Regions from separate parts of the Pseudoalteromonas sp. NJ631 genome, predicted to be linked through region 3. Evidence: predicted binding sites of a transcription regulator. Region 3 holds the regulator's gene; each other region holds the start of a gene.
What was found. Region 3 encodes sigma-54, which starts transcription at its own class of promoters, with help from an activator protein. Its sites were predicted from a motif close to GTTGGCACGNNNNTNGNNT; they were not measured.
Positions count from the first base shown of each region.

Region 1: A587_RS0103285 (P-II family nitrogen regulator) is a predicted target of sigma-54. The motif match lies at 1,110-1,128, and genes of this name have one in related genera.
Region 2: flgJ (flagellar assembly peptidoglycan hydrolase FlgJ) is a predicted target of sigma-54. The motif match lies at 4,729-4,747, and genes of this name have one in related genera.

Region 1 covers NZ_AKXJ01000001.1:683,501-689,434, reverse strand. Annotated here, with positions in the region: gene A587_RS0103290 (GGDEF domain-containing response regulator) at 1-980, shown strand, start outside; gene A587_RS0103285 (P-II family nitrogen regulator) at 1,170-1,508, shown strand; gene A587_RS0103280 (ammonium transporter) at 1,522-2,751, shown strand; gene mrcB (penicillin-binding protein 1B) at 2,913-5,234, shown strand; gene A587_RS0103270 (methyl-accepting chemotaxis protein) at 5,277-5,934, opposite strand, start outside.
Region 2 covers NZ_AKXJ01000007.1:161,634-167,567, reverse strand. Annotated here, with positions in the region: gene flgE (flagellar hook protein FlgE) at 1-1,167, shown strand, start outside; gene A587_RS0113960 (flagellar basal body rod protein FlgF) at 1,291-2,055, shown strand; gene flgG (flagellar basal-body rod protein FlgG) at 2,072-2,860, shown strand; gene flgH (flagellar basal body L-ring protein FlgH) at 2,877-3,560, shown strand; gene A587_RS0113945 (flagellar basal body P-ring protein FlgI) at 3,580-4,680, shown strand; gene flgJ (flagellar assembly peptidoglycan hydrolase FlgJ) at 4,789-5,763, shown strand; gene flgK (flagellar hook-associated protein FlgK) at 5,765-5,934, shown strand, end outside.
Region 3 covers NZ_AKXJ01000016.1:47,307-53,240, reverse strand. Annotated here, with positions in the region: gene lptB (LPS export ABC transporter ATP-binding protein) at 1-471, shown strand, start outside; gene A587_RS0120055 (RNA polymerase factor sigma-54) at 518-2,017, shown strand; gene hpf (ribosome hibernation promoting factor) at 2,047-2,334, shown strand; gene ptsN (PTS IIA-like nitrogen regulatory protein PtsN) at 2,336-2,794, shown strand; gene rapZ (RNase adapter RapZ) at 2,787-3,653, shown strand; gene A587_RS0120035 (HPr family phosphocarrier protein) at 3,654-3,923, shown strand; gene mgtE (magnesium transporter) at 4,446-5,804, shown strand; gene pmbA (metalloprotease PmbA) at 5,872-5,934, opposite strand, start outside.

The DNA.
Region 1 (5,934 bases), on a different contig from region 3:
AATATAGTCGCCAGCAAATGCTTGAAATGGGCGTGGTGGATTATGTAATTAAAGACAACCGTGATTCATACCTATACGCGGTCAAGTTAGCATCTAGACTGTTGAGAAACCAAGGTTGCAAGGCGCTGATCGCCGATGATTCTGTGATCAGTCGCGCGGTAATGAAGCAAATGCTTGAAAAGCAATTATTTACAGTGCTTGAGGCGCAAGATGGCGAACAGGCATTGGAGATGTTGCTATCTGACCATGAAATTAAACTGCTGCTGACAGACTTTGCGATGCCGACGATGGATGGCTTTGAGTTGGTGAAATCCGTTCGTAATAGTCGCGGACGAGATGAGTTGGCGATTATAGGTCTATCTGGCGCGGGAAGTCATGGTTTGTCAGCAAAGTTTATCAAATACGGCGCCAATGACTTTTTGGCAAAACCTTTTATGAGTGAAGAGTTTCACTGCCGCATCATGCAGACGATGGAGCAGCTCAATTTGATTGCAGAAATCAAAGAATATGCGCATCGAGACTATTTAACAGGACTTTATAATCGCCGTTATTTCTGTCAGCAAGCAGAGCGTTTAATCAAGAACAAACCGAGCCAGCATATATTGGCATTGTTAGACCTCGATCACTTTAAGTCTATTAACGACCAATATGGTCATGAAAGCGGTGATGATGTACTTAAACAAGTTGCTGATTTACTGCGTAGTGCATTTGGTCACTACATTGTCGCACGTATTGGTGGGGAAGAGTTTGCTTTGCTTATTCCAAGCTCAGATATGAAGATGGCAAAGCACATGCTAGAAGACTTTAGAGAGCGCCTTGCACAGCAAGCATTCAAAATTCCTGAGGGTAAGCATTATTGCACCATCAGTATTGGCCTCGCGGCTTGCCAATCAAAGAGTTTAAGCGAAGTAATGCGCAAAGCTGATAAAGCGCTCTACAAAGCGAAGGACAAACAACGAAATTGCGTTATCGCGCATTAGCTTTTCGTTATTTGGGTGTTTATGCACCAACTCAGTTCAGACTTAATATCAATGCACCTAGATGGTGCATTTTTTATGCGTTAAATTCCACCTCCCACTTTAATTCATTGTTAATTAAGGAATAAAAAATTTGGCACAAAGGTTGGATTACTGCATACAACAGGATCAACTGTCCTAAGGGGACTCAGCATGAAAATGATAAGTGCAATAATAAAACCATTTAAGCTTGATGAGGTACGTGAAGCGTTAGCCGATCTGGGGATTGAAGGCATGACGGTTGTTGACGTTAAAGGGTTTGGACGTCAGCGCGGTCATACCGAACTATATCGCGGTGCAGAATATCAAGTCGATTTCATTCCAAAAATAAAAATAGAAATTGCAACGTTAAGCGAAAGCGCCGAGCGCGTTGTGGAAACGGTTACAAAGGCTGCGTTCACTGGAAAAATTGGTGATGGAAAAATCTTTGTTTACGACTTAGACCAAGTTGTTCGGATCCGTACCGGCGAACTTGATGAAGAAGCCATTTAAGGGGAGCCGAGCAATGGAAAATACAATAATAGAACTAAAATTTTCATTAAATACCTTTTACTTTTTGATCTCTGGCGTCTTAGTTATGTGGATGGCTGCCGGTTTCGCTATGCTTGAAGCGGGATTAGTACGCTCAAAAAATACCACTGAAATCCTTACCAAGAACGTCGCACTGTACGCCATTGCTTGTACTATGTATCTTCTTATTGGTTACAACATCATGTATGTGAATAATGCCGAAGGCGGGGTTTTACCAAGTCTTGGCGCGCTCATTGGCAGTGCTGCTAAGGATGCCGACCATGCACTGCAATCCGACTTTTTCTTCCAAGTGGTATTTGTTGCAACGGCCATGTCAATTGTCTCGGGCGCTGTTGCTGAGCGTATGAAATTGTGGGCGTTTTTAGCATTTTGTGTGGTGTTAACTGGTTTTATCTACCCGTTAGAAGGCTATTGGACGTGGGGCGGTGGTTTCTTATCTGAGCTTGGCTTTGTTGACTTTGCCGGTTCTGCCATTGTGCATGGTGCCGGTGCTGCTGCGGCACTAGCGGGTGTTCTGTTACTAGGTGCGCGCAAAGGAAAATATGGCAAAAATGGTGAGATTTACCCAATTCCTGGTTCCAACATGCCACTAGCTACACTAGGCACCTTTATTTTGTGGATGGGGTGGTTTGGCTTTAACGGTGGCTCTCAACTGTTCCTTGCCGACAAAGAAAATGCCATCGCGGTCAGCCAAATCATGCTAAATACCAATGCGGCGGCGGCTGCAGGTGCGGTTGCTGCACTGTTGGTGTGTAAATTAATGTGGGGCAAGGCGGATTTAACTATGGTGCTTAATGGTGCACTAGCAGGTCTAGTGACCATTACCGCAGAACCTGCTTCTCCAACACCTATATTAGCGCTTATCCTCGGTGCCATAGGCGGTGCATTGGTGGTGTTTAGTATCGTTGCGCTAGATAAAGCAAAAATTGATGATCCTGTCGGTGCTATCTCTGTTCACGGTATCTGCGGTGCGCTGGGTGTGATGATGGTGCCATTTTCAAACTCAGACGCTACTTTCCAAGGTCAGGCTGTGGGACTTATCACTATTTTAGGTTTTGTTTTCATTGCTTCTTATATTGTTTGGAGTGTATTGAAAGCGAGCATGGGGATCCGCGTTGGTGAAGAAGAAGAGCTAAGCGGTATGGATCAACATGATTGTGGCGTAGATGCCTATCCCGAGTTCGTGACAGTTCGCGGACAGTAATACCAATTTGGCTCTCGGTCAATATTGTAAAGTTCTCGTTGTCTAAACAAAGTGAGTCCAGCAGGGCTCACTTTTCTTTATAAATATTATTCTACTTTCAGCAGTTGTTAATTTAGGTTACCCTACCATCTTGCGATTCATTTTTTAGTTTTACTTGGGTCATGACGGATAAAAAGAAAAGAACACCTGCCAAAAATTCAAACGTCAAAGCGAACACTTCGCGTAAAAACAATACCCAGCAAAACGGTTCTAAGATGCAAAGAATTAAAAGCCGTGTACTGAGCACGTTGTGGTCTTTCTTTTGGAAGGGGACTATTGCGGCGATATTCCTTGTAGCAATCTATATCATCTACTTAGACGCCAAAATAAGCCGCCAGTTTGAAGGCAATAAATGGGAACTTCCCGTGCAGGTTTATGCCAGATCGATGCAGTTTTTTCCTGATCAGTTCCTTAATGAGGATGAAGTGCTGTGGGAGCTGAAGCGGCTTAATTATTCCCGTGTAAATCGTATCAGCCGTACCGGTCAATATACCGTTCAAGGTCGCACAATCACCATCCATCGTCGCGCGTTCGAATTCTACGATGGCCCAGAAACCGCGCGTATTTTTACGCTTAATTTTGCTGGTAAGAAGCTTGCCAATATTGTTGATAATCAAGGTCGACGCTTAGCAGGGGCTCGCTTAGAACCTGTGCAGATTGCTCGGATCGGCAATGAATCTCGGCAAGACAGAGAGTTTGTTCCGTTCGATAAATTTCCTAATATTTTAAAAGAAACGCTGCTGGTGGTAGAAGATAGAGACTTTTACCAACATCATGGTGTTTCTGCGCTGTCTATTTTGCGTGCGCTGTATGCCAACATCAAAGCTGGGCGAACTGTGCAAGGTGGCAGTACGCTTACGCAGCAGCTCGCAAAGAACTTTTATCTCACCAGAGATCGCACCTTAATCCGCAAGGTGAATGAAGCGTTCATCGCATTGATTTTAGATTTCCGTTACAGCAAAGATGAAATCCTCGAAGCCTATTTGAACGAAGTGTTTTTGGGTCAAGCCTATAATCAAGGTGTTCATGGTATGGGGCTTGCGGCCGATTTTTATTTTGGTAAGCCGGTGGACGAGCTTGAGTTTGACCAAGTCGCTATGTTAGTCGCGATGGTGAAAGGGCCATCTTTTTATAACCCAAGACGCTACCCTGAGCGGGTAATGGAAAGGCGTGATTTAGTCTTGAGGCTAATGGTGGAAAATGGCCTTATCACAACGCCCGAGTATCGCGCAGCGCTGGCAAGGCCGATTGATGTACAGCCTTTAAAAGCGAGCCGTATGCAGTCTTATCCTGGATATTTGGAGTTGGTGAATCGCGAGTTAAAGAAACTGGTACCTGATGATGACATTGTTGACTCTGGAATTCGGATTTTTACCTATCTCGATTTACAAAAGCAAACGGCGATGGAAGATGCCGTTAAAAAGGGCTTACCTTACTTAGAGCGCCGTTTTAAAACGGAAGATTTAGAAACTGCAATGCTGTCAGTTAATGTTGAAAAAGCGGGTGTATCGGCGTTAGTTGCTGGTCGTCAGTTGAAGTTTTCAGGTTTTAATCGAGTATTAGACACCGAGCGCAATATAGGTTCACTGGTCAAGCCTGCTATTTATTTGAGTGCTTTGTCGAATCCAAACTACCATTTGGGCATGCTACTTGATGACAGTCCCCTTGAAGTGACAGACGGTTCAGGTAAGGTTTGGTCTCCAGAGAACTTCGATCATAAATTTAGAGGCCAAGTGCCAATGTTTGAAGCGTTCAGCAATAGCATCAATATTCCAGCGGTAAACCTTGGTCTGGATGTGGGTGTTAATCGAGTCGCACAAACTTTGAATGAGCTTGGTGTCTCTAAGTCGATTCCACTTTATCCTTCTTTATTATTGGGCGCGTTAGAGCTATCCAGTTTTGATGTTGCAGAGGCCTACACCACACTTGCTGCAGATGGTAAGCAGAGCGAGTTGACCAGCGTCATGGCTATCACCGATTCACTGGGTAAGCTGATATACGAACATCCTGTACAAAAAAGCCAAGCGCTAGACAGCGATGCGGTATACATGACGAAATACGGCATGAAGCGAGTGACTAAAAAAGGCACGGCAAAACGCCTTAATCTTCACTTTCCCTCTATTCAACTTGCGGGGAAAACAGGGACGAGTAATGATTTAAGAGACAGCTGGTTTGCCGGTTTTGACCAAAATACGGTCACCGTTGCTTGGATTGGTCGTGATGATAACAAGCCAACGGGGTTAACGGGCAGCCAAGGTGCGCTTGAGCTCTATATTCGTTACCTAAAACCACTAAACCCACAAGCGATTGTTGATGAGCGTCCAAAGTCCATTCGCTGGGCGTTTATCAATCCGAAAACGGGTAAGCAGTCGCCTCCGAGTTGTGGTCCTGTATTGCAGCTACCTATTAGAGAAAGCATGTTCGAACCAAGACCCGGGTGTTGAGCAAGCTATTGGCTGCTAGGGCTTGCTAACCCTAGCACAGCCTTATGCTTTAAATTTATCGATTTCTTTATTTAAAGTTTGTGAGAGCTTGCCAAGTTTTTGTGCATCGCTTTGGGTCGCTCTTGCGGAACCCAGAGTGTGCTGTGCTAAGTTACTGATCTCAGATGATTCATTCAATGCGTGTTCGGTCGCTTGGGTTTGTTGTTGCACTAACTGACTGATCAGTTTCCCTTGTTCGTCTATGTCTCGCATGCTTTGCTCTGCGTGCTGTAGGACTTCATTGGTATCATTCGCGGCGATAACACTTTGTGCCATATTGTCTTCACTGCTGCGCATTTTGTCTTGCGTGTCTCTGGATGCAGCTTGTAGAGATTGAATAATATTGTGTATTTCTTCCGTTTGTTGCTGCGTTCTTTGCGCAAGCGTTCTAACTTCATCCGCTACCACCGCAAATCCGCGGCCTTGTTCACCTGCACGAGCAGCCTCAATTGCGGCATTGAGCGCGAGTAAATTGGTTTGCTCGGCAATCTCTCTAATCGCGGAGCTCACCTGACTAATGTTTTGTGTGTCTTCCGCGAGCTTATCTAAGGCAGCACGACTTTGTTGAAACTCAGCTTGTAGTTCGGTCATTTGCTGTGCAAGTGCTGTGGTATTAACGCTACTTTGCTTTACTTGTTTGGCTGCTACGGAGGCCAGTTCT
Region 2 (5,934 bases), on a different contig from region 3:
TCGCTAGACTTGGCGATTGAGGGCGAAGGCTATTTTGCCATGTCAAACTCTCTTCAATCACAGGATTTTACGTATTCTCGAGCTGGTGCATTTAAATTAAATAAAGACAACTTTATCGTGAATGCAAAAGGTGACTACTTGCAAGGCTTCCCTGTTGATCCATCAACAGGTGATACAACGTCTTTGAGTCTAAGTACAACATCGCCAGTTCAAATTCCAGATGCATCGGGTTCACCTCGAGCAACGTCGCAAATCTATACTTCATTTAATCTAGATGCAACGGCGCAGCCACCTACGATTGCATTCGATCCGACGCAAAGTGCATCGTATAACTCAAGAACGGCAATTACGGTATATGACTCATTGGGAGAGTCGCACACGTTACAACTGTTCTTTAGAAAAACAGCGGATAATCAATGGTCAACTTATGCAACAATGGACGATAAGCCATTTAACCACAATGCGCAGCAAATTGACCCAACTGCTACGCCACCAGTGCCATTCACTCCAGTAAGCGTATTTCGTTTTGATGCAAGTGGTATTCCTTCACAAACAGCGGATGATCCATCAGCTTCACCACTGACATTTAGTAACAATACGGGTACGACGTTTAACCCGCTTAGTCTTGCAGGTCCTCAAGATGTGACGGATCCAACTATTGGTATGTCAAACCTGTTAGAAAACGGCGCAACCTTCCCGAATGATATTGTTGTTAACTGGCGTGATGAAGCAAACACGGCTCAGAAGTTACCAACACAATATTCATCAGGTCGGTTTGAAGTGAAAGCACTGGAACAAGACGGTGCAACCGTTGGTCGATTAGCTGGCATTGATATTGGTACCGATGGTAAAGTAGTAGCTTCATACACTAACGGTGACTCGACTTTCCTAGGGCAAGTCGCGCTCGTACGCTTCCCGAATTCTCAAGGCCTCCAAGCGATTGGTAATACTGAGTGGAAGAAAAGCCTATCTTCCGGTGAGCCACTAGCAGGCGAGCCAAACACAGGTACGCTTGGTGGTATTAGTTCATCGGCATTAGAGCAATCGAACGTCAACCTCACAAACGAGTTAGTTGACCTTATCAGTGCCCAGCGTAACTTCCAAGCGAACTCTCGAGCGCTTGAGGTTAACTCAACATTACAACAAAATATATTACAGATCCGATAATATATTATGCCCTCCAAAGGCTGCTACAAAGGCAGCCTTTTTTATGCCCGTCAAAAACATCTCATCACTTTGGCACTGTGTTTGCATTAACTAGATTAAGTTTGAATTTTATAGGTCATCGTCATGGATAAAATGGTGTATATCGCAATGTCAGGCGCTAAGCAGAGCTTACGCGGTGTGGCACTCAAAGCGAATAACCTTGCTAATGCCAACACGACTGGCTTCAAAGCAGATTTTGCTCAAGCGCGTTCAATGCAGGCATTCGGAGAAGGGTTACCCTCTCGGGTTTTTGCTATGCAAGAACGTCCAGGTACTAATATGACTGGTGGTGCAATCGTTGAAACTGGTCGTGAGCTTGATATTGCAGTAGATGATAAGTCATGGATCAGCGTCGTTGATGCGTCTGGCGAAGAAGCTTACACCAAAGTCGGCACGCTCAACATTCGTAATGACGGTGCGTTAGTCACAGCTCACGGGCGTCAACTTATTGGCGAAGGTGGACCTATTGTCTTACCTATCCCCGTTGATAAAGTGGTGTTTAGTGACGATGGTTCTATTCAAGTGCGTCCACAAGGTGCCCCCGCTAACTTTCTTGAGGTGGTTGATAGGCTTAAAATTATTGAAGCAGATAATAGTAAGCTACAAAAAGGCAATGACGGCCTGTATAGACCAAAAGAAGATAAGCTAGAAGATGGGATCTGTGGCTTTTGTGAAATATCTCCAACTGCAAAAGTAATGAGTGGCTTCTTAGAGATGTCCAACGTCAATCCCGTTCATGAGATGGTGGATATGATCAACCATCAAAGACAATTTGAAATGCAAATTAAGCTGATGAAAACAGCTGAAGAAATAGATGAGCGACACACTTCGCTCCTACGCATAGTTTAAGAGTGAGGTAGAGATTATGAATCCGGCATTGTGGATAAGTAAAACAGGTTTAGATGCTCAGCAAACTGATATTTCAGTTATTTCGAACAACTTAGCAAACGCCAGTACCGTCGGTTACAAAAAGAGTCGGGCGATATTCGAAGACTTACTGTATCAAAACATTAATCAACCAGGTGGCCGCAGCTCTCAAGATACAGAATTACCGTCTGGTTTGATGCTTGGTGCAGGTGCCAAAGTAGTCGCCAACCAAAAGAACTTTTCTCAAGGTAATATGTTAAGTACCGAAAATTCTTTGGATTGGATGATTCAAGGTCCGGGCTTTTTTGAGATTCAGATGCCAGATGGCACAACCGCGTATTCAAGAAATGGTCAGTTCACGACGGACGAAGAGGGGCGGATAGTTACCTCTGGTGCAGGTTTCCCTGTGTTACCTGAGATGAACGTCCCCGATGATGCACAGTCAATTACTATTTCTCAAGATGGTGAAGTATCGGTGCGCGTTGCAGGACAAGCTGAAAACGTTGTTATCGGGCAGTTGACGATCAGTGATTTTATTAATCCATCAGGTCTTGAACCGATTGGACAAAACTTGTACACGGAAACTGCGGTAAGTGGTGCACCAGTGCAAGGTAATCCAAGTGTTGAAGGGCTAGGTAAGATTGTGCAAGGCGCACTTGAGACGTCAAACGTTAATGTGACCGAAGAGCTTGTAAATCTAATCGAAACACAGCGCGTGTATGAGATGAACTCAAAAGTGATTTCAACGGTAGATCAGATGCTGAGCTACATTAATCAACAGTTGTAATTGGGTAGGGGGTATTATGCGTGCATTATATTTAGCCATCGTAACGGTCGCTGCATTATCTGGATGTAGTACAACACAAAATAAAAATGTGGTGCGTGACGATCCGTATTATGCACCTATCTATCCCGAGGATAATCAAGCCCAAATGGTAGCAACAGGATCATTGTTTAATACGCAGTTTTCCAATGATCTTTATGCTGACAAAAAGGCGTTAAGAGTCGGTGATATTATTACCATCGTACTCAGAGAAACGACTCAGGCTACCAAAGCTGCGAATTCTCAACTTGATAAATCTAGTGATGCTAGTCTCGATCCGATTATTGGTCTTGGTGGCAATGCCATCAATATTGGTAAGGAAGCGATACAATTTGGAGCAAGTTCAAGCTCTTCATTCTCTGGTGATTCTCAAGCCAATCAGTCAAACAGCCTATTTGGTAATATTTCAGTAAACGTCACCCGAGTACTTCCAAACGGCAATTTAGTGATCCGCGGCGAAAAGTGGTTAACTCTCAATACTGGCGAGGAATTTATTCGCTTAGAAGGATTAGTAAGACCTCAGGATGTAACGGCAGATAACACTGTTGAGTCCAATCGAGTGGCAAACGCTAGAATTCAATACTCAGGTAAAGGCGACCAACAAGAAGTGCAAAGTGCAGGTTGGTTAACGAGTTTCTTTATGAGCGCGCTGATGCCGTTTTAAGGTGCTGAAAATGAACAATATGCTTAAGAATATTTTGCTTATCGGTGCGGCCATTACGTTGGTTAGTTTTTCTTCTTTGGCTTCTGCTGAGCGAGTTAAAGACGTCAGTATGGTTGAAGGTGTTCGTTCAAACCAACTGGTTGGCTACGGCCTAGTTGTAGGCTTGCCTGGTACCGGTGAGCAAACCAGATTTACCGAGCAAAGCTTTAAAGCGATGTTGAATAGCTTTGGGATCACGATGCCCGCAAGCTTAAAGCCAAAAATTAAAAATGTTGCGGCTGTTGCGGTTCATGCTGACTTACCACCTTTTGTTAAACCCGGTCAAACCATTGACGTTACTGTTTCATCTATTGGTAGTGCTGGTAGTTTACGAGGTGGTACTTTACTTCAGACCTTTCTAAAAGGGGTCGATGGTAACGTATATGCAATCGCGCAAGGTAGCTTGATTGTTGGTGGTTTGGGCGCTGATGGTGCCGACGGGAGTCGAGTTGTGATCAACACCCCGACAGTAGGTCGGGTGGCAAACGGCGCGACAGTGGAGCGAGCAGTACCAAGTCCGTTTACTCAGGGTGATTACATTACCTTTAACTTGAATAGGCCGGATTTTACTACCGCAAAGCGCTTGGCCGACACTATCAATGGTCTTGTTGGACCAAACAGTGCTAAACCTATGGATGCAGCTTCAGTTCGAGTAATTGCACCAAGAGATCCGTCTCAGCGCGTTGCGTATTTATCTACGCTTGAGAATCTTGAATTCAAACCAGCGGACACCGCTGCGAAGATCATCGTTAACTCGCGCACTGGTACTATCGTTATCGGCAAAAATGTCAAGTTGCAGCCTGCGGCAATTACTCATGGCGGTCTTACCGTAACGATTGCTGAGCAACAAAATGTGTCTCAACCTAATGCGCTGGCGAATGGCGAAACAACAGTGACGCAGCAAAGTATTATCGACGTAAATCAGGACGACTCTCGAGCGTTTGTGTTTGACCCAGGCGTGAGCCTTGATGACTTGGTTAGGGCAATTAACCAAGTTGGTGCTGCACCTGGTGATTTAATGGCGATCCTTGAAGCGCTAAAAGAAGCGGGCGCAATAAATGGTCAATTAGTCGTCATCTGATGTTCTATTATTAATCAACTAGTTAGCCCCACAATTGTGGGGCTTTTTTTTGGCTCGGATTTTGCATTTCTATTTGTATAGTTATTAACGTCAAACAGTGCTGAGTGTATGAACACCGACCAATTGAAAAATCAAAGCTTTTTTGACCTAGGAAACCTTGATTCGATCCGTAAAGAGGCGCTGAAAGGTGCTGGCGATCAAGGTGCCTCAGATCAGGCATTGAAAAAGGCGGCACAACAGTTTGAGTCTATCTTTACGCAAATGTTGTTACAAAGCATGCGTAAAGCGAATGAGGCGCTAGAGGATAAAGACAGTCCATTTAACTCTAGTGGTGTCAAATTTTTTGAAGAAATGCATGATCAGCAACTTTCGATGCATTTATCTGAGCAGGGCAGCTTAGGACTTGCAGATTTGATTGTGCAGCAGTTGTCTCCTAATTCTGAAAAGTATAAGCCTGCCTCAGTAATGAGAGCTGACGGCGATATTTCCTTTAAAAGACAGGCGACAACGAGTGAAAGTATGAATAAGCCTGAACCGCAGGCTGTCAATGTGAAGGCAGATACCTCAAGCGATGAACAAACAGGCTTTGGTTCTCCGGAGGAATTCGTCGACAGAATTTGGGAATACGCTCAAACAGCTGCGAAAAAGTTAGGCTTGAACCCTGCGGTAATGGTTGCACAGGCTGCACTGGAAACCGGTTGGGGTAAACACATCATCAGCAAAAAAGATGGTAGTAGCAGTTTTAATCTATTCAATATCAAAGCGGATAGCCGCTGGAGTGGTGAAAGCGCCAGAAAATCGACACTTGAATTTGAGCAAGGGTTACCTGTGCAAAAGCAAGCCGATTTCCGTGCTTATAAGTCGCTTGAACAAAGCTTTGATGATTATGTCAGTTTCCTAAAAGGTAATCCGAGATACGAGCAAGCCTTAAATAAGGCTGGTGATAGTCATGCTTATTTAAGTGAGCTTCAAAATGCAGGCTACGCGACCGATCCGAATTATGCCAACAAAATTAAGTCAGTTTTAAAGCGTATTGATGTATCCGATTTCTTATCCGGTGCGCTAACAAAGGGAGTCAGATGAGATGTCATTTGATCTATTAAATATTGGTGCGGCAGGGGTTAGGGCTAACTCTGAGTTACTACAAACCACCAGTAAAAACATCGCTAACCTAAATACCAAAGGGTATATCCGTGAACGGACTGAACACGGAACAATGATAGGTGGCATGGTTGGCCGCGGTGAAACCGTGCG
Region 3 (5,934 bases):
GAGTCTTCGATCTTTAGAAAACTCACGGTCTATCAAAATTTGATGGCGATTCTAGAAACTCGAAAAGACTTATCTAAAGTTGAAAGAGAAGCTGAACTCAATGAGTTACTGGACGAATTTAATATTCAACACATTCGCGACTCACAGGGCATGGCATTGTCGGGAGGCGAAAGAAGACGCGTAGAAATTGCTCGCGCTTTAGCCGCTAACCCTAAGTTTATCCTGTTAGATGAACCTTTTGCTGGTGTTGATCCTATTTCGGTGTTAGATATAAAGACAATCATAGAGCACCTAAAAAACCGCGGTATCGGTGTGCTAATCACCGATCATAACGTTAGAGAAACACTGGACGTATGTGAAAAAGCCTACATCGTTTCACATGGTGAGTTAATCGCTGCAGGCACGCCAGAACATGTTTTGGCAGATCAAACCGTAAGAGATGTCTACCTAGGCGAACAATTCAAGCTATAGTTAAGACGTAGTATTAATAACTGTTAAAAAGGATTGTTAGAGATACATGAGGCAATCATTACAGCTGCGCATGGGGCAGCAACTTACAATGACTCCACAACTGCAACAAGCCATTCGCTTGCTGCAGCTCAGTACATTGGACCTGCAACAAGAAATACAAGAAGCGTTAGACAGCAATCCATTGTTGGAAGTGGAAGAAGGTGATAATACTGACGGCGAAAACGCTGACCAACACAGTCAAGAAAAGAGCAGTGCTGACGACAATCAAGATTCAAGCGATGAAGTGCAGGTTAGTGACTATGAGATAGACTCAGATACTGCCATGAGCAAAGACACTGTGAGCGATGACCTTGCTATGGATGTCACTTGGGACGAGTATATGAGTGCAGCGCCCGCTGCAAGCTCAGGCCCACTTCCCGATGACGATAATGTTTATCAAGGGGAAACCTCTGAATCTCTTCATGATTATCTCATGTGGCAACTTGAGCTGACACCGTTTAGTCCAACAGATAGAGCGATTGCGATTGCGATTATTGAAGCGGTCGACCTGTCAGGCATTTTAACACTGTCTTGCGAAGACATTTTAGAAAGCATTAATGATGAGAGTAGCGAAGAGCCTATTGAGCTGGATGAAGTCGAAGCCGTGCTCAAACGTATTCAGCTTTTCGATCCTGTCGGTATCGCAGCGCGTAGTTTACAAGAATGCTTGTGTATTCAGCTAAATCAATTCGCCCCAGATACGCCATGGATTGCCGAAACGAAAATGATCCTGACAGAGCATATCGACTTGCTTGCCAGCCGTGACTATCGAACTTTGGCTAAGAAAACGCGCCTTAAAGAAGCCGATCTCAAAGAGGTCATGACGTTAATTCATAGTCTTAACCCAAAACCAGCGGCAAGCATTATTCATGAAGAGCCTGAATATGTGATCCCTGACGTATCGGTAAAAAAAGTAAAAGGTCGTTGGATCGTAGAGCTAAATCCTGATGCTATGCCTAAAATAAGAGTAAACGACCATTATGCTGCGATGTCTAGAACAGCGAAATCCAGCACAGATAGTCAGTTTATTCGCTCACATTTACAAGAAGCAAAGTGGTTTATTAAAAGCTTAGAAAGCCGAAATGATACATTATTAAAAGTTACCAATTGCATTGTGCAACAACAACAGGCATTCTTTGAACATGGCCCCGAAGCAATGCGCCCTATGGTGCTAAATGATGTTGCTGAAATGGTTGAGATGCATGAGTCCACAATTTCCCGTGTGACAACACAAAAATACATGCATACACCTCGGGGAATATTTGAGCTGAAGTACTTCTTCTCTAGCCATGTAAGTACAGAAAATGGAGGTGAGTGCTCTTCTACAGCAATTAGAGCACTTATCAAAAAGCTGATAGCTGCAGAAAATACCGCGAAGCCATTGAGTGACAGCAAAATTGCAGATATCTTAGCTGAGCAAGGAATTAAGGTAGCGAGACGTACGATTGCAAAATATCGTGAATCCCTAGCCATTCCACCGTCAAATCAGCGTAAAAGCTTGATATAAGACGTAAAACCCAAGAAGGAAAAATGCTTATGCAACTAAATCTAACTGGTCGCCATGTAGAAATTACTGACTCATTAAGAGACTATGTCACCAACAAGTTTGCGAAGCTAGAAAGGCACTTTGATCATATCAATAACGTGCATGTGATCCTTGATGTCGAGAAGCTAGTACAAAAAGCAGAAGCAACATTACACGTAAACGGCGGCGAGCTATTTGCATCAACAGAGCATCAAGATATGTATGCCGCAATTGATGGCCTCATCGACAAGCTAGATCGTCAAGTTATTAAACACAAAGAGAAGCTCACTCGACACTAAGATGAAATTAAGTGAATTAGTGAACAAGGACTGCAGTAAAGCTGCGGTCCTTTTTAATAGCAAAAAACGTATTTTAGAATACATCAGCGAACTGGCTCATAGCCAAATTCCAAATACCAGTCAGCATGCTATCTTAGACGCTTTAATGGCGCGAGAGAAATTAGGCAGCACAGGGATCGGTAAAGGTATTGCCATTCCTCATGGTCGACTTGAGGGTTTGGATAAAATCCTTGCAATGGTGCTTGTTAGCGAGCAAGGGATCCAGTTTGAAGCCATAGATAAGCAGCCTGTCGATATTTTTGTCGCGTTCATCGTACCCGAAGGTGATAATCAACAGCACCTGAAGACCTTAGCGGCGATTGCTGATACACTCAAAGACAAGTCTTTTTGCAAAATGCTTAGGCAAGCAAAAAGTGATGACGAGTTATATGCAGTGATCCAAGGTGAACTTGATGAGTGATGAAGAAAAAGGACTCGAGCTTATCATTATCAGTGGCCGCTCAGGCTCTGGTAAATCTGTAGCGCTTCGAGTATTGGAAGACTTAGGCTACTATTGTGTAGATAACATTCCAGTCAATTTACTGCCGTCTTTAGTCCGCAGCGTTTCCGACAATTATAATAAAATTGCAGTCAGTATTGATGTTAGAAACTTGCCTAAAGAACAGGACGAGTTTAATGACATTCTTGAATACTTGCCTGGTTTCGCCAAACCTACCCTGTTTTATTTAGACAGTGACGATCAAACCCTGATAAAACGCTTCTCAGAAACACGCCGTTTGCACCCTCTTTCACTACATAATCTTCCATTAGATGTTGCGATAAAGAAAGAACGGGAATTGTTAGACGTGTTGATCACACGCGCTGATTTTCTCATTGATACTACAGGCCTGAGCGTTCATCAACTTGCGGAAGATATCCGCGAAAAAATCTTAGGTAAGAAAGACAAACAACTCATTATTACCTTTGAATCTTTCGGCTTTAAACACGGCATCCCAAAACAAGCGGATTACGTTTTTGATGCGCGCTTTTTGCCCAACCCACATTGGGAGCCTGAGCTTAAGCCGCTAACTGGCCTAGATCAGCCAGTCAAAGACTATTTGTCGAGTCACAGCATCGTGCAAAAGTTTACTTGGCAGATCCAAACCTTTGTACAAACTTGGTTACCACACTTAGAGCGTAACAATCGCAGTTATCTAACGATCGCAATAGGATGTACTGGTGGGCAACATCGCTCGGTATACTTAGCGCAAACCATTGGCGAGCGATTTGCAAAAACCCATCCCAACGTCAAAATTCGCCACCGTGAGCAAGAGGGTTAAATGTTAGAAGATACGTTTTTAATCCAGAACAAGCTCGGCCTGCACGCTCGAGCAGCGACGGTTCTTGCGCAATTAGCAACCCAATTTGATGCCGAAGTGACCTTATATCAAGGAGACAAAAGTGCTGCTGCTGACAGCGTACTAGCGCTGTTGTTACTTGAAAGCAGCCAAGGAAAAGAAGTACGAGTGGTTTGTGAAGGTCCTGATGCTCAGTATGCACTAGACGCCATTGGTGGACTAATAGAAAATAAATTTAATGAATCCGAGTAACTTGGGCTACTAGCACCAAAATAGCACTAAGGTCTGATTCATTTATTCCCTGCTAATCTCCCCCTCCGTAACCAGACAGGTCTAATACCAATTAGTCTTAATACTTACTCAGTTTGAAGGAGCAAATCTGACGCTAACTGTGTTAAAAATCTTTCATTTTGAACAACTAAATAGCAAAATTTTCGCCGTGTTATCGACAAGATTTTCTCGCTTCAAAATAGATCACTTAATTAAGCGAATTGGTATAATAAGTCTCTCATAATTAAGCGTAAACCTTGGTAGTTCTCAATAAACTGAGTTACACTGTAATACCAATTTAGGTTTCTTTCGTGCAGTAAAGCGAGTTGCCGAGAAAATCCTACTTTATCGTTGCGTACACCTTTAACGTGTATTAACGGTAGCAACCCACCAGCAGAAACAACACGAATAAAATTCAAATTAAGAAATTGGTTTCTGCGATAAAGTAAATGAATTAGGTTAACTAAATCACGTTAGCCAACATTATTATCAAAAAGGATGCCTATGCCTGAAGTATTTGAACAAGACTACACACTGGAACAACTCCAAAAGGTAACTAAAGCCTTAAACAGTGGTCAGTTTGTTCAAGTTAGGCGTATGCTCGCAGAAACAGCTCCTTGTGACACAGCACTGCTTTTAGAATCATCCCCTCATAAAGTTCGCTCTATGCTGTGGCAGCTCGTTGACCCAGATATCCAAGGGGATGTCTTAGAGGAATTGTCAGAGGACGTAAGACTTGGGATCATCGCCCAGATGGAGCCGGAGCTAATTGCTGCCGCTACAGAAGACATGGACGACGATGACCTTGGTGATGTCCTGAGAAGCCTGCCTGATACCGTCTACCAAGATGTTATTGGTGCGATGGATAGCCAAGATAGAGAACGTGCGACACAAGCATTGTCCTACAAGGAGCACTCGGCCGGTGCGCTAATGAGCACCGACACGGTCACTATTCGACCCGATGTTACCTTAGAAGTTGTATTTAGATATCTACGTCTTAAAGGCGAATTGCCAGACGGTACGGACGAGTTGTATGTAGTTGATAAAGATAACTGCTTTTTAGGCACGCTGCCTGTCAATACCTTATTAACTAAGTCTCCTGACAGTATGGTTCGAGACTTGATGGATGAAGATAAGGAAACGATCCCTATCTCCATGGATGAGTCTGAAGTGGCGCAGCTTTTTGAGCGTCATAACTGGATCTCAGCTCCTGTAGTTGACGATAACGCCCATTTACTTGGTCGTGTCACCATTGATGACGTTGTTGACGTCATCCGTGAAGATGCTGAGCACAGCTTGTTAAGTATGGCAGGTCTTGAAGATGAAGAAGATACCTTTGCGCCAGTCCTAAAAAGTAGCCAGCGCCGCTCTATTTGGCTTGGGATTAACCTGTTAACCGCCTTAATGGCAGCGTTTGTTGCAAGCTTCTTCGAAGGTACTCTGGATATTTTACCTATTCTCGCGGTGTTAAATGGCATAGTACCAAGTATGGGTGGCGTTGCCGGTAGCCAAACGCTAACCCTAGTGATCCGTGGTATTGCCCTTGGTCATATTAACCAGACTAACCAAAAGTTTTTAATGGGTAAAGAGCTGGCGATAGGTGCCTTAAACGGCGTGCTGTGGTCTGTCTTGATCGCAGGGGTTATTGCTATATGGCAGTGGGATTTTACACTCGGTGCTGTAATTGCCTTCGCGATGTTTATGAACTTAGTCGCTGCAGGTATCGCGGGAGCCAGTATTCCAATTATGCTGAAGAAAATGAATATCGATCCAGCGCTAGCTGGTAGTGTGGTACTAACAACGGTTACTGATATTGTCGGGATCTTTGCATTCCTTGGCACCGCCACTTGGTTATTAGTGTAGCAGTAACATAGTCTACATAGCGGGAAATGCTGGTCAAAACCAGCATTTCTTGAGCTGATGAAGGGAGTTATTCGCCCGCTATTTGCATAGTATTGAGTAATATTGAGCCGGTTTGTACTGCGCCTCGACA